One region of the Streptomyces sp. NPDC028928 genome, then DNA from elsewhere that is predicted to be linked to it. Evidence: riboswitches for the same ligand, from Rfam matches in the RefSeq annotation. Region 1 holds a riboswitch; each other region holds the start of a gene.
What was found. A riboswitch is a leader RNA that binds a small molecule or an ion and turns the genes downstream of it on or off. The one in region 1 is predicted to bind cyclic di-AMP.
Positions count from the first base shown of each region.

Region 2: it holds a riboswitch for cyclic di-AMP, as region 1 does, so the genes downstream of both, ACZ4U1_RS33655 (M23 family metallopeptidase) here and ACZ4U1_RS39715 (M23 family metallopeptidase) in region 1, are expected to answer to the same signal.
Region 3: it holds a riboswitch for cyclic di-AMP, as region 1 does, so the genes downstream of both, ACZ4U1_RS11120 (transglycosylase family protein) here and ACZ4U1_RS39715 (M23 family metallopeptidase) in region 1, are expected to answer to the same signal.
Region 4: it holds a riboswitch for cyclic di-AMP, as region 1 does, so the genes downstream of both, ACZ4U1_RS19860 (M23 family metallopeptidase) here and ACZ4U1_RS39715 (M23 family metallopeptidase) in region 1, are expected to answer to the same signal.

Region 1 is NZ_JBVHVI010000028.1:3,624-7,035, forward strand. Features, by position in the region: gene ACZ4U1_RS39710 (alpha-galactosidase) at 1-1,623, shown strand, start outside; cyclic di-AMP (ydaO/yuaA leader) riboswitch at 1,893-2,086, shown strand; gene ACZ4U1_RS39715 (M23 family metallopeptidase) at 2,092-3,006, shown strand; gene ACZ4U1_RS39720 (SGNH/GDSL hydrolase family protein) at 3,156-3,412, shown strand, end outside.
Region 2 is NZ_JBVHVI010000017.1:34,663-38,074, reverse strand. Features, by position in the region: gene ACZ4U1_RS33665 (M16 family metallopeptidase) at 1-297, shown strand, start outside; gene ACZ4U1_RS33660 (M16 family metallopeptidase) at 294-1,682, shown strand; cyclic di-AMP (ydaO/yuaA leader) riboswitch at 1,912-2,072, shown strand; gene ACZ4U1_RS33655 (M23 family metallopeptidase) at 2,085-2,840, shown strand; gene ACZ4U1_RS33650 (GntR family transcriptional regulator) at 3,039-3,412, shown strand, end outside.
Region 3 is NZ_JBVHVI010000003.1:450,751-454,162, forward strand. Features, by position in the region: gene ACZ4U1_RS11115 (transglycosylase family protein) at 1-822, shown strand, start outside; cyclic di-AMP (ydaO/yuaA leader) riboswitch at 1,006-1,181, shown strand; gene ACZ4U1_RS11120 (transglycosylase family protein) at 1,186-1,869, shown strand; gene eno (phosphopyruvate hydratase) at 2,178-3,412, shown strand, end outside.
Region 4 is NZ_JBVHVI010000008.1:22,619-26,030, reverse strand. Features, by position in the region: gene ACZ4U1_RS19865 (PP2C family protein-serine/threonine phosphatase) at 99-1,304, shown strand; cyclic di-AMP (ydaO/yuaA leader) riboswitch at 1,527-1,693, shown strand; gene ACZ4U1_RS19860 (M23 family metallopeptidase) at 1,703-2,740, shown strand; gene ACZ4U1_RS19855 (aldo/keto reductase) at 2,811-3,412, shown strand, end outside.

The DNA of each region.
Region 1 (3,412 bases):
TGGACCCTGCCCGACCGCGAGGGCTGGCGGCTCTCCCAGCTGCACGGCCGCTGGGCCGCCGAGTCACGGCTCACCGCAGCGCCCCTCACCTACGGCGAGAAGGTCATCGGCAGCCGCCGCGGCCACACCGGCCACCAGCACCTGCCCTGGGTCGCCCTGGACACCGACGCCACCGAGGAGCGCGGCGAGGTCTACGGCTGTGCCCTCGGCTGGTCCGGCTCCTGGCGCATCACCGTCGCCCAACTCCCGGACGCGCGCGTGCAGATCACCGGCGGCGCCGGCTACGACGACTCGGGCCTGCTGCTCCTCGCGCCCGGGGAGTCATACACCACCCCGGTCTTCGCGGGCCTGTGGAGCGACGGCGGTTTCGGCGGCGCGAGCCGCGCCTGGCACGCCTACCAGCGCGCGTACGTCATCCCGGAGGCCGAGCGGGACCGGCCCGTGCTGTTCAACTCCTGGGAGGCCACGTTCTTCGACATCTCCGAGGAGCAGCAGCTCGCCCTCGCCCGCCGGGCCGCCGGGATCGGGGTCGAGCTGTTCGTGGTGGACGACGGCTGGTTCGGGGCCCGCACCAGCGACCGCGCCGGCCTCGGCGACTGGACGCCCAACCCCGACCGCTTCCCGCACGGCCTGGGGCCCCTCGCCGACCAGGTGCACGGCCTGGGCATGCAGTTCGGCATCTGGGTGGAGCCCGAGATGGTCAACCCGGACAGCGACCTGTACCGCGCCCACCCCGACTGGGTGCAGTACCAACCGGGACGGAAGCGGACGGAACTGCGCAATCAGCTCGTGCTCAACCTCGCGCGCGAGGACGTCCAGGAGTACCTCTGGGAGCAGCTGGACGCCCTGCTCTCCAGCGCCCCGATCGACTATGTGAAGTGGGACTTCAACCGCTGCTTCACCGACGCCGGCTGGCCCGGGGAGCCGTACCCGCAGCGGCTGTGGGTGGACCACGTCCGCGCCCTCTACGCCCTGCTGGACCGGCTGCGCGCGGCTCACCCCCAGGTCGCCTTCGAGTCCTGCTCGGGCGGCGGCGGCCGGATCGACCTCGGGGTGCTCAGCCGCACCGACCAGGTGTGGACCTCCGACAACACCGACCCGCTGGACCGGCTCGCCATCCAGCACGGCTTCACCCAGATCCATCCCGCGCGCGTGATGGCGGCCTGGGTCACCGACAGCCCCAACGCCCAGCTCAACGGCCGGGTCAGCTCACTGCGCTTCCGGTTCGTCAGCGCCATGGCCGGCGTGCTCGGGGTCGGCGGCGACCTGACGGAGTGGAGCGCGGAGGAGCTGGCCGAGGCCCGGCGCTGGGTGGAGCTGTACAAGGAGATCCGCCCGGTCGTGCAGCACGGCGAGCTGTACCGGCTGCGGCCACCGGCGGGCGGTCTGAGCGCCGTCCAGTACCTCCGGGGCGAGGAGACCGTCGTCCTCGCCTGGCTGCAGGCGCAGCGCCATGGCGAGCCGGTGCCGGCGGTGCGGCTGCGCGGGCTCGACCCGACAGCATCGTACGAATGCCGCGAAACGGGTGAAGTTCATCGAGGCGCCGTCCTGCTGCACCACGGAATGCGCACAGGGCTGAAGGGCGACCTGGATGCGACGGTTCTCCGGCTGCGCCGCATCTGAGCTTTCTGTCCGAATTGACGCCTTCCTTCCAACTCGCTGCGGAATGAGGGCCCCTGGAGGAGTGCGGCGTGAGGAGCGTCATATCCGTGACCGTGCGTCGCGCGTCATGTCCACGTAATGCTGGGCTTGAAAAGGGGAATTGAAAGGAGCCGGGCGCGGGAATTCACGCTGAGTGACCACGAATTCCCGCATTCGATCAGCCGCGAGAGGAACAACGGGAAACGGCTGCTTGTTTCGCCGTGTCCTGCTCGCTTACGTTCCGAACCAATCCGGACGGAACGCCGAATCCTGCCGCCGCCCGGACTCCCCACACATGACCCGCGTCGGCAGGAGCGGGGGACCCACCAGGTAAGACTGCCTGTCCCGGTCTCCGCGACAGGCTAGGGGTGCAGCCGTGTCACGCACGGCCGGGCAGCTCCAGCCCGAACCCGACAGCTGACCTCGCAGGCGCCGGAGAGGAATTGCGCCATGCCTGCCAAGGGTAAGCACCGACGTCCCAAGACCCCGCGTTTTTCCCGCTCCCTCGCCGTCGCCGGAACCGGCGGAGCCGCCCTGGCCCTCCCGCTCATCGGGACCACCGGAGCGCACGCCGCGACCCTCGCGCAGCCCGTTTCCGGAACGGCCGTGCAGTCCCTTCCGAACACCGCGCAGCAGACCGCCGCCAAGCAGGACGCGGGCGTGCGCACCTACACCGTGCGCAGCGGCGACTGCCTCTCCGAGATCGCCGAGGAGCAGCGGGTCAGCGGCGGCTGGCAGCGGCTCTACGACGACAACCGGCAGGCCATCGGCGCCGACCCGGCGCTCATCCACCCGGGCCTGAAGCTCAGCCTCGGCGCGAAGGCCGCGCCGGCCCGCACCGGGTCCGCCGCCCCCGAGCCCGCCCGGACCTCGCCGACCTCGCAGACTTCGCAGACCTCCCAGTCTTCCGAGTCCTCCCAGTCCTCCGGGTCCGGCTCCGCGCAGACCGCCTCCGCCGGCTACACGCTGCCGGTGGCCGGCGCCACCATCGGCACCGGCTACCACGTCGCCGGCAGCATGTGGTCCAGCGGCTACCACACCGGTGTCGACTTCGTCGTCCCGACCGGCACCTCCCTCAAGGCCGTCGCCGCGGGCACGGTCGTCTCCGCCGGCTGGGGCGGCGCGTACGGCAACCAGGTCGTCCTCAAGCTCGAGGACGGCCACTACGCCCAGTACGCCCACCTCTCGCAGCTCTCCGTCTCGGCCGGCCAGAGCGTGACCGCGGGCCAGCAGGTCGGCCTGTCCGGCGCCACCGGCAACGTGACCGGACCGCACCTGCACTTCGAGATCCGCACCACGCCCGACTACGGCTCGGACGTGGACCCGGTCGCCTACCTCCGCGCACACGGAGTCGCCGTCGGCTGACGCCCGCCCTGCCTATTCCTGGCTTGGCAAATTATTTAAGGGTGTCTCATCTCACCGTTCGTCAACCCCTGCCTACGGTCGCGTAAGTCACATCGGAAGGTGAATCATGGTCCGACGTGGCAGACGATTCGAAGAATGACAACACATCAGTGATCGGGTCGTACGTGGCGGTGGGGGACAGCTTCACCGAGGGCGTCGGCGACCCCGGGCCCGACGGGGCGTTCGTAGGCTGGGCCGACCGCTTCGCGGTGCTGCTCGCCGACCGGCGCCCCGAGGGCGACTTCCAGTACACCAACCTCGCCGTGCGCGGGAAGCTGCTGGACCAGATCGTGGCCGACCAGCTCCCCAAGGCCGTCGAACTCGCTCCGGACCTGGTCTCCTTCTGCGCGGGCGGCAACGACATCAT
Region 2 (3,412 bases), on a different contig from region 1:
TGGCTGGACCGGCTCGGCACGGTCGCCGGCCGCGCCGACGAACTGTGCCGCTACGCCGTCCTGTTCGGCGACCCGCAGCTCGCCCTGACCGCCGTCAAGCGCGTTCTGGAGGTGACCCCGGAGGAGGTCCAGGAGGTCGCCAAGGCCCGCCTGCGGCCCGACAACCGCGCGGTCCTGGTCTACGAGCCCAAGTCCCCGGAGGCCGCCCCGGACGCCGAGGTCCCCGAGGACCCGGAGCAGGAAGCGACCGTGGAGGCGGGCCGCTACGAGACCGAGAACGAGGAGACGGCCAAGTGACCCAGCTCGCCACCATGGACTTCCACCCCCAGCCGCAGCCCGGCGAGGCCAGGCCGTGGGCGTTCCCGGCGCCCGAGCGCGGCACCCTCGACAACGGCCTGACCGTGCTGCGCTGCCACCGCCCCGGCCAGCAGGTCGTCGCCGTCGAGGTGCTGCTGGACGCGCCCCTGGACGCCGAGCCGGCCGGCCTGGACGGCGTCGCCACGATCATGGCGCGGGCCTTCTCGGAGGGCACCGACAAGCACTCCGCCGAGGAGTTCGCGGCCGAGCTGGAGCGTGCGGGCGCCACCCTGGACGCGCACGCCGACCACCCCGGCGTCCGGCTCAGCCTGGAGGTCCCCGCCTCCCGCCTGGCCAAGGGCCTCGGCCTGCTCGCCGACGCCCTGCGCGCGCCCGCCTTCGCCACGAGCGAGGTCGAGCGGCTGGTCCGCAACCGCCTGGACGAGATCCCGCACGAGCTGGCCAACCCCTCCCGCCGGGCCGCCAAGGAACTCTCCAAGGAGCTCTTCCCGGCCACCTCGCGCATGTCCCGGCCGCGCCAGGGCACCGAGGAGACGGTCGAGAAGATCGACGCGGCGGCCGTGCGCGCCTTCTACGACCGCCATGTGCGGCCCGCCACGGCCACCGTGGTCGTCGTCGGCGACCTGACCGGCGCCGACCTGGACGCGCTGCTCGGCGACACCCTGGGCGCCTGGACCGGCACCCCCGGCGAGCCGCGGCCGGTGCCGCCGGTGACCGCCGACGACACCGGGCGCGTGGTCATCGTGGACCGGCCCGGCGCCGTCCAGACGCAGCTGCTCATCGGCCGGATCGGCCCCGACCGGCACGACCGGGTGTGGCCCGCCCAGGTGCTCGGCACGTACTGCCTCGGCGGCACCCTCACCTCCCGGCTGGACCGCGTCCTGCGCGAGGAGAAGGGCTACACCTACGGCGTGCGCGCCTTCGGGCAGGTCCTGCGGTCCGCGCCGGAGGGCACGGGCGCGGCGATGCTCGCCATCAGCGGCTCCGTGGACACGCCGAACACCGGTCCGGCGCTGGACGACCTGTGGAAGGTGCTGCGGACCGTCGCGGCGGAGGGCCTGACCGACGCCGAGCGGGACGTCGCCGTGCAGAACCTCGTCGGCGTGGCGCCGCTGAAGTACGAGACCGCGGCGGCCGTCGCGAGCACGCTGGCCGACCAGGTCGAGCAGCACCTGCCCGACGACTTCCAGGCGACGCTGTACCAGCAGCTGGCCGCCACGGGCACGGTGGAGGCCACCGCGGCCGTCGTGAACGCCTTCCCGGTGGACCGCCTGGTGACCGTCCTCGTCGGCGACGCCGCCCAGATCAAGGCACCGGTCGAGGCGCTCGGCATCGGCGAAGTCAGCGTCGTCGCCGCGGAGTAGCCGCACAGCGGCACGCGCGCGTGGGGCCCTGCTGACCTACGGGTCGTCAGGGCCCCTGCTGGTCCCTCGCTCTTCCACGGTGTCCCTCAGATGCCCGTTTTGGGGCGGAGGTTGCCTGTCTGCCCTGTGGGATGCGCTACAAAAGCCCGGATCCGTTTGAGGATTGAAAGCGGGCCGCCGTAGCGTCGTCCGGGCTGTTCGTCAGGCAGTGCGCCGCACCCGCGGCACCGGACAGTCATCGCCGAGTCCCCGTACGGCGCGAGCCAGGGGAGCCGGGGACCCACCGTCCCTGGGGTGAATCGGGCGCCCGCGCGGCTGCGAGGGGGTCCGTAGGAGACCTTCCTGCTCCGAACCCGTCAGCTAACCCGGTAGGCGAGAGGGAAGGAAAGGACCAGCCACTACATGGCGTTCATGTGCGCCACCGGGAAGCACCGCAAGCCCGGCCGGGTCAAGCGGACCACGGCCCAGGCGGCCGGCGTCGCGGCCCTCACCACCACCGGCGTGATCGGCACCCTCGCCGCCTCCCCGGCGCTCGCCGCCGAGAACTCCACGGAGCAGACCGGCCTCGTCCCCGTCCTCACCGTGACCGAGGACGTCCCCGAGCAGATCGACGCGCAGGCCGCCGCCCAGCAGCAGGCCGCCGAGCAGAAGGCGGCCGAGGAAGCCGCGGCGAAGGCCGCCGCCAAGCGGGCCCAGGAGATCCGGGCGGCCAAGGCACGTGCCGCCCGCGAGGCGGAGCGCAAGCGGCTGAACACCTTCGTCGCCCCGATCGCGCACTCGTACGTCTCCACCGCCTACCGGGCCAGCAGCTCCCTGTGGTCCTCCGGCTCGCACACCGGCATCGACTTCCACGCGGCCAGCGGTACGGCCGTGCACGCGGTGGGCTCGGGCACGGTCGTCTCCACGGGCTGGGGCGGCGCGTACGGCAACCAGATCGTGATCCGGATGGCCGACGGCATGTACACCCAGTACGGGCACCTGTCGTCCATCGGCGTCACGGTGGGCCAGAAGGTCGTCCCCGGCCAGCAGATCGCCCTGTCCGGCGCCACCGGCAACGTCACCGGCCCGCACCTGCACTTCGAGGCGCGCACGACCCCCGAGTACGGCTCGGACGTCGACCCGGTCGCCTACCTCCGCAAGCACGGCGTGAACATCTGACGCCCACCGCACGGCTGTCCGAAGCCCCGGCTCACCGAGCCGGGGCTTTCGCCGTTTTTCGCAGCGTCCGCCGGATGTGCTGACCAAAAAATATCCATGGATTACCGCCTGCCGTCGGAAATTGCGGCTCATTGGAATAGAGTCACGGAACACGCGTCCATCGTCGGCGTTTCACGGGGATTAAGGCGGAGGTCGGTCATGCGTATTCCGGCGCACTCGGTGTGCACGGCGATCCGGGACGACATCGTCGCCGGTGTCTACGAGCGCGGCAGCCGCCTCACCGAGGAAGTCCTGGCCCGCCGGTACGGCGTCTCACGCGTCCCCGTGCGCGAGGCCCTGCGCACCCTGGAGGCAGAGGGCTTCGTGGTGACACGCCGGCACGCGGGCGCGTGCGTGGCCGAGCCGACCGAGCAGGAGGCCGCCGACCTGCTGGAGATGCGGATGCTGCTGGAGCCGCTGGGCGCCGCCCGGGCCGCCCAGCGGCGCACCGAGGCCCATCTCAAGGTGCTGCGCGGGCTGGTCCGGCTGGGCCAGGAGCGGGCCAGGAGGGGCAGCAGCGAGGATCTCCGGTC
Region 3 (3,412 bases), on a different contig from region 1:
GGGCAGTACGCGGCCAGCCCCGACCAGGCCAGCCGCAACCAGCAGATCGCCGTCGCCGAGAAGATCCTCGCCGACAAGGGCACCACGCCGTGGGCCACCTGCGCCCTGCTGTCCGGCCTGACCACCGACTCGGGCTCCGTGGACGTCGACACGGGCGTCGGCGGCTCCGACGACGAGAGTGGTTCGGGCGGCTCGTCCGGATCGCCCGAGAAGTCCGGCACCTCCGGCGGCTCCGACACCTCCGAAGGGTCCGGCACGTCCGGTTCGCCGGATTCGCCGTCCTCCACCGGTACCGGATCCGACGCCGACTCCGGCTCCGGCGCCGGTTCCTCCACGGACCCGGCGACCACGCCGGGCGGCAAGCCGGGCAAGGACGCCGGTACGGACACCGGCTCCACGGGGACCAACACCCCCAAGTCCGACAAGTCCACCACGCCGGGCACCGGGGACTCCCAGGGGGCCGACAGCTCTCCCACGGCCACCCCGGACGCCGGCGTGGAGAACAACCCGCAGCAGGCCGCCGGTTCCTGGAGCCTGGTCGACACCGGCGCCCTCGGTGGCGGACGCCACCGCGGGGCGAGCGCGGACGAAAGCGTGACAAACGGTCAGAACCCCAACTCTTCGGGTCGGCACGCATCGCGCGGAACGGACACGTACACCGTCCGTCAGGGCGACTCCCTCGCCTCCATCGCCGACTCCCTTGACGTCGACGGCGGGTGGCGCGCGCTCTACGCGGACAACAAGAAGGCCATCGGGTCCGACCCGAACCGCATCACCGCCGGTCAGACACTGGACGTCGTGGGTGAAACGGGCGCGAAGTAGCGGTAGTTGACGCCCCACTTAACGCCGTAATGTCCGGTTTGGCGAAAGTGTGGGATGAGTCTCAGAAGCCCTGATCGTCTTTGAAATTCCGCGCGGCGCGTGTCTACGGTCAAGGCCGCTCGTCACCGCGAGCCCCGGCATCCGCAACGCCGAATCCTGCCAGCGGTTGCCCGGGAACAGTCGTCGCGTCAAGCGCCGTAGGCAGGAGCGGGGGACCCAAGGTAAGTGCCGGGACCAGCAGTTGAGGCTGGAACCGGCTGGGGGTGAAGCCGCGACTTCCGCGCAAGCGGGAGCGCGGCCGGGCAACTCAACCGGCCCGAACCCGACAGCTCACCTCGCAGGCGTCGGTGAGGGGATCGATCCATGCTGTTTACCGGCAAGGGCAAGCACCGCCGTCCGTCCAAGGCCACCCGCGTCCTCGCGCTCGCCGGTGTCACCGGCGCGGCCGTCGCCGCCCCGCTGATGGCGGCCGGCAACGCCTCCGCCGCCACCTCCGCCGAGTGGGACAAGGTCGCCCAGTGCGAGTCCGGCGGCAACTGGTCCATCAACACCGGCAACGGCTACTACGGCGGTCTGCAGTTCTCCGCCTCCACCTGGGCCGCGTACGGCGGCACGCAGTACGCCGCCACCGCCGACAAGGCGAGCAAGTCGCAGCAGATCGCCGTCGCCGAGAAGGTCCTCGCCGCGCAGGGCAAGGGCGCCTGGCCGGTCTGCGGCACGGGCCTGTCCAGCACCCCGTACAACGGCTCCGCCCCGAGCGCCCCCTCGGCCTCGACCAGCACCACCACCCGCTCCACCGACGAGCAGTCCGCCTCCCGCTCCACCACGCGGACGGCCCCGTCGGCGGGCAAGACCGTCACCACCCCGACCGGCAAGAAGGTCAAGAAGGGCGACGGCGAGTACAAGGTCGTCGCGGGTGACACCCTCAGCACCATCGCCGAGAAGCACGGCGTCAAGGGCGGCTGGGAGAAGCTGTTCGAGCTGAACAAGGACATCGTCGAGGACGCGAACCTCATCTACCCGGGCCAGCAGCTCCACCTGAAGTAAGCGGGCAGGCCCCCACGGCCTCCGTGCAGGCCCCCACGGCCTCCGTGCAGGCCCCCCGGACCCCGTGCGGGCCACCCCCCGTCCCCACGGGCCCCCCGCCCCGGTGCGTGTTCCCCCGTACGCACCGGGGCGGGGTTTTTTCTGCCCGGAGTGCCCCGCCCCCCTTTGTTTCGGGCAGAAACAAAAGGTACCGTCGGCATGTCCACGGGACGGTCGGTCGGTGGCCGACGCCCCCGGGACGGTTAGGCTCTAGGCGCAAGGCACACCAGCCCCGCACTTCCAGCGTCACATCCAAGAAGGAGATGCTCGTGCCGTCCATCGACGTCGTCGTAGCCCGGGAAATCCTGGACTCCCGAGGCAACCCCACGGTCGAGGTCGAGGTCGGCCTCGACGACGGCAGCACGGGTCGTGCCGCCGTTCCGTCCGGCGCCTCGACCGGCGCCTTCGAGGCCATCGAGCTGCGCGACGGTGACCCGAACCGCTACCAGGGCAAGGGCGTCGAGAAGGCCGTCCTCGCCGTCATCGAGCAGATCGGCCCGGAGCTGGTCGGCTACGACGCCACCGAGCAGCGCCTGATCGACCAGGCCATGTTCGACCTGGACGCCACCGACAACAAGGGCTCGCTCGGCGCCAACGCCATCCTCGGCGTCTCGCTCGCCGTCGCCCACGCCGCCTCCGAGGCCAGCGACCTGCCCCTCTTCCGCTACCTGGGCGGCCCGAACGCGCACCTGCTCCCGGTGCCGATGATGAACATCCTGAACGGCGGCTCGCACGCCGACTCCAACGTGGACATCCAGGAGTTCATGATCGCCCCGATCGGCGCGGAGTCCTTCTCCGAGGCCCTGCGCTGGGGCACCGAGGTCTACCACACCCTGAAGAAGGTCCTGAAGAACAAGGGCCTGTCCACCGGCCTCGGCGACGAGGGCGGCTTCGCCCCGAACCTCGGCTCCAACCGTGAGGCCCTCGACCTCATCCTGGAGGCGATCAAGGAGGCCGGCTACACCCCCGGCGAGCAGATCGCCCTCGCCCTCGACGTCGCCGCGTCCGAGTTCTACAAGGACGGCTCGTACGTCTTCGAGGGCAAGAACCGCACGGCCGCCGAGATGACCGAGTACTACGCCGAGCTGGTCGAGGCGTACCCGCTGGTCTCCATCGAGGACCCGCTGTTCGAGGACGACTGGGAGGGCTGGAAGACCATCACCGCCCAGCTCGGTGACAAGGTCCAGCTCGTCGGCGACGACCTGTTCGTCACCAACCCCGAGCGCCTGGCCAAGGGCATCGAGGAGGGCGCCGCCAACGCCCTGCTGGTCAAGGTCAACCAGATCGGCTCGCTGACCGAGACCCTGGACGCCGTCGAGCTGGCCCAGCGCAACGGCTTCAAGTGCATGATGTCCCACCGCTCCGGCGAGACCGAGGACGTCACCATCGCCGACCTGGCCGTCGCCACCAACTGCGGCCAGATCAAGACCGGCGCCCCGGCCCGCTCCGAGCGCGTCGCCAAGTACAACCAGCTGCTGCGCATCGAGGAGATCCTCGACGACGC
Region 4 (3,412 bases), on a different contig from region 1:
CGCGGGACCACTCGCACACCCCTTTCGGTCCACACCGGTCGCCGCCCGCTCCGGGGCCCGGAAACCTGGAGACACGTCGGACATGTGGGAGACACGCGGTGCGCCCTGGAAAGGTGGAGGAGAGCCCGTACGCCAGGGCGGGCGGCCGGCTCCCCGGTGCCCCCGTGCCCGACCCGGGCCTCGGCGGCGGGCCCCCGCCGGTGCGCGCCCGGCGCCGGCCGAGCCCGCGTGCGCAGGCCCGCGCCCTGCCCGCGCTCCTGATCGCCTGCGGGATCGGGTACGGCCTGCTCACCCCGCAGCAGTTCACCGCCGTACCGTTCTTCACCGCCGCCCCACTGGTCGCCGCGCCCCTCTCCGCGCTGCGCACCACCGTCCTCACCGGCCTCGCCTCCCTCGCCGCCGCCTACGCCGTGCACACCGACGCCGGGGTCCACCCGGCCGTGGGCACGCTCACCGACGTGGTCACCGTGGCCACCGTCGCCCTGCTGGCCGTCGCCATCAACCGGGTCGTCCGCCGCGGCGACCGGCGGCTCGCCTCCGCCCGGGAGATCGCCGAGGCCGCCCAGCGGGCCGTCCTGCCGGAGCCGGACGCCCGGATCGGCGGCTTCGAGATCGCCGCCCGCTACGAGGCGGCACGGCAGGACGCGTTCATCGGCGGCGATCTGTACGCGGTGCAGGACACGCCGTACGGCGTCCGGCTGGTCGTTGGGGACGTGCGCGGCAAGGGCATGGGCGCGGTCGCCGCCGTCGCCGTGGTGATCGGCGCGTTCCGGGAGGCGGCCGAGCAGGAGGCCGCGCTGGAGGAGGTGGCCGAACGGCTGGAGCGGGCGCTGGCCCGTGAGGGCACCCGGCGCGACGGGATCGACGCCTTCGAGGGGTTCACCACCGCGGTCCTCGCCGAACTCCCGCACGGCGAGGGCGTCGTACGGATCGTCAACCGCGGCCACCCGCCGCCGCTGCTGCTGCACGCCGACGGCACCCTGCGCACCCTGACGCCGGGCGAGCCCGCGCTGCCGCTCGGCATGGCGGGGCTGGGCCGGTGGCCGGACCGGGCCACCGAGGCCCGCTTCCCGGTCGGCGCCACCCTGCTCCTCCACACCGACGGCCTGTCCGAGGCCCGGGACGCCCACGGCCGCTTCTACGACCCCGAACGGCGGCTCGCCGGGCGCACCTTCCCCGGCCCGGCCGCGCTGCTCGACCGGCTCGCCGCGGAGGTGCGCCGGCACTCCGGCGGCGGTATGACCGACGACATGGCGCTGCTCGCGGTACGGCGCCCCCTGCGGGATGTCACCGACGGTGAGTGAGCGAGTGCCGTGCGCATAACATCTGAGTCACCATCAAAACCGGAAGTGACTCCTGAACACTGCCGAAGGTTGGTCAACTCGCCCGGTTTGGCGGGGTAGTGGGTGATAGATCCGCCGGTAAAGACCTTAATGATCAAGCCGAACGGCTTGGAAAGTGACTGGCAGGTCTATTAACGTTCGATAACGCAGCGCGGTCGTCCCAGCCGTCACAAGAGACGGCTCCGTGCGCACGCGCCGAATCCCGCGAGGGAGCCGGGGAACCACCTTTCTGGGGTGAATCACGCGGATACCGCCGTGAACTCATGGAGTCCACGACCGGTATACGCGCGTAGGAGACCTTCCTGCTCCGAACCCGTCAGCTAACCCGGTAGGCGGAGGAAGGAAAGGAGCACGCCCGCGTGGCGTCCAACCGGCCTGTCCCCGAAGCCCCGTTCATACCGGCACAGCGCGACAACGAGACCTTCGGCTACGTCGCCTACCGCGCCGAAGAGGGCCCGTGGGAGGAGTGGAACCCCACCGAGGACTCCGTCGCCCCGGTCCGCGGCCGGCACCGCGTCGCCAAGCAGCGCGGCGGCTTCGCGCGCAGCTCCACCGTCCTCGGCGTCGGCGTCATCGCCGCGGTCGGCGCGGGCGGCATGGCCAGCGCCAACACCGGCAAGCCGCCGGTCTCCATCTCCCTGCCCGACCTGCCCTCCGTGGGCTCCCTCTTCGACGACGGCTCCGCCGACACCCGGGCCACCGAGGCCGGCACCACCGCGCTGAGCAGCGTCGGCGTGGCCACCGCCGAGGGTGAGGACGGCACCGACGCGGGCGAGGCCCTGCGCAACCGGATCATGGCCCAGGCCGAGCAGCAGCAGGGCCAGGCCGAGAGCAAGGCCACCGCCGTCGCGCTCGCCACCGCCGAGAAGCAGGCCGCCGACGCCGCCGCCAAGGCCGAGAAGCAGGCCGCCGCCGAGGCCGCCGAGGCCAAGGAGAAGGCGGAGGCCGCCGCCGCGAAGAAGGCCGAGGAGGAGCGGCTGGCCAAGCTGGCCAAGCAGTACACGCTGCCGACCTCCTCGTACACGATCACCTCGACCTTCGGCCAGGCCGGCTCGATGTGGTCCTCCGGCTACCACACCGGTCTCGACTTCGCCGCCCCCACCGGCACCCTGATCAAGGCCGTCCACAGCGGCACGATCACCGAGGCGGGCTGGGCCGGCGCCTACGGCTACCGCACGATCCTCACCCTCGACGACGGCACCGAACTGTGGTTCTGCCACCAGTCCTCGATCAGCGTCACGGCCGGCCAGAAGGTCTCCACCGGCGAGGTCATCGGCCGCGTCGGCGCCACCGGCAACGTCACCGGCCCGCACCTGCACCTGGAGGTCCACCCCGGCGGCCAGGCCACCGGCATCGACCCGATGGCATGGCTGCGCGACAAGGGCCTCACCCCCTGAGCCACCCCTTTGCCCTGACTCGGCGCCGGCGGCGGGATGCGATCATCCCCCGCCGGCGTTGACATGACGTATGACGTCACTACGTAAACTCGGCCCTTCCGACCTCGAGGTCTTCCCGCTCTCCCTCGGCGGCAACGTCTTCGGCTGGACCGCCGACGAGCAGACCTCCTTCGCCGTCCTGGACGCCTACACGGCGGCCGGCGGCAACTTCATCGACACCGCCGACGCCTACTCCGCCTGGATCGAGGGCAACAAGGGCGGCGAGTCCGAGACGATCATCGGCAAGTGGGTCAAGGCCCGCGGCAACCGCTCCGACGTCGTGATCGCCACCAAGGTCAGCCGGCACCCCGAGTACCAGGGGCTGTCCGCCGCCAACATCAAGGCCGCCGCCGACGCCTCCCTGCGCCGCTTGGACACCGACTACATCGACCTCTACTACACCCACTTCGACCAGCCCGAGGTGCCGGTCGAGGAGATCATCGGCGCGCTGGACGAGCTGGTGCGGGCCGGCAAGGTCCGGCACATCGCCGCCTCCAACATCAGCGCCGAGCGCCTGAAGGCCTCCCTCGACTTCTCCGAGCGGGAGGGCCTCGCCCGCTACGTCGCCCTCCAGCCCCACTACAACCTGGTCTCCCGCGACACCTACGAGGGCCCGCTGCAGGACCTCGCGGC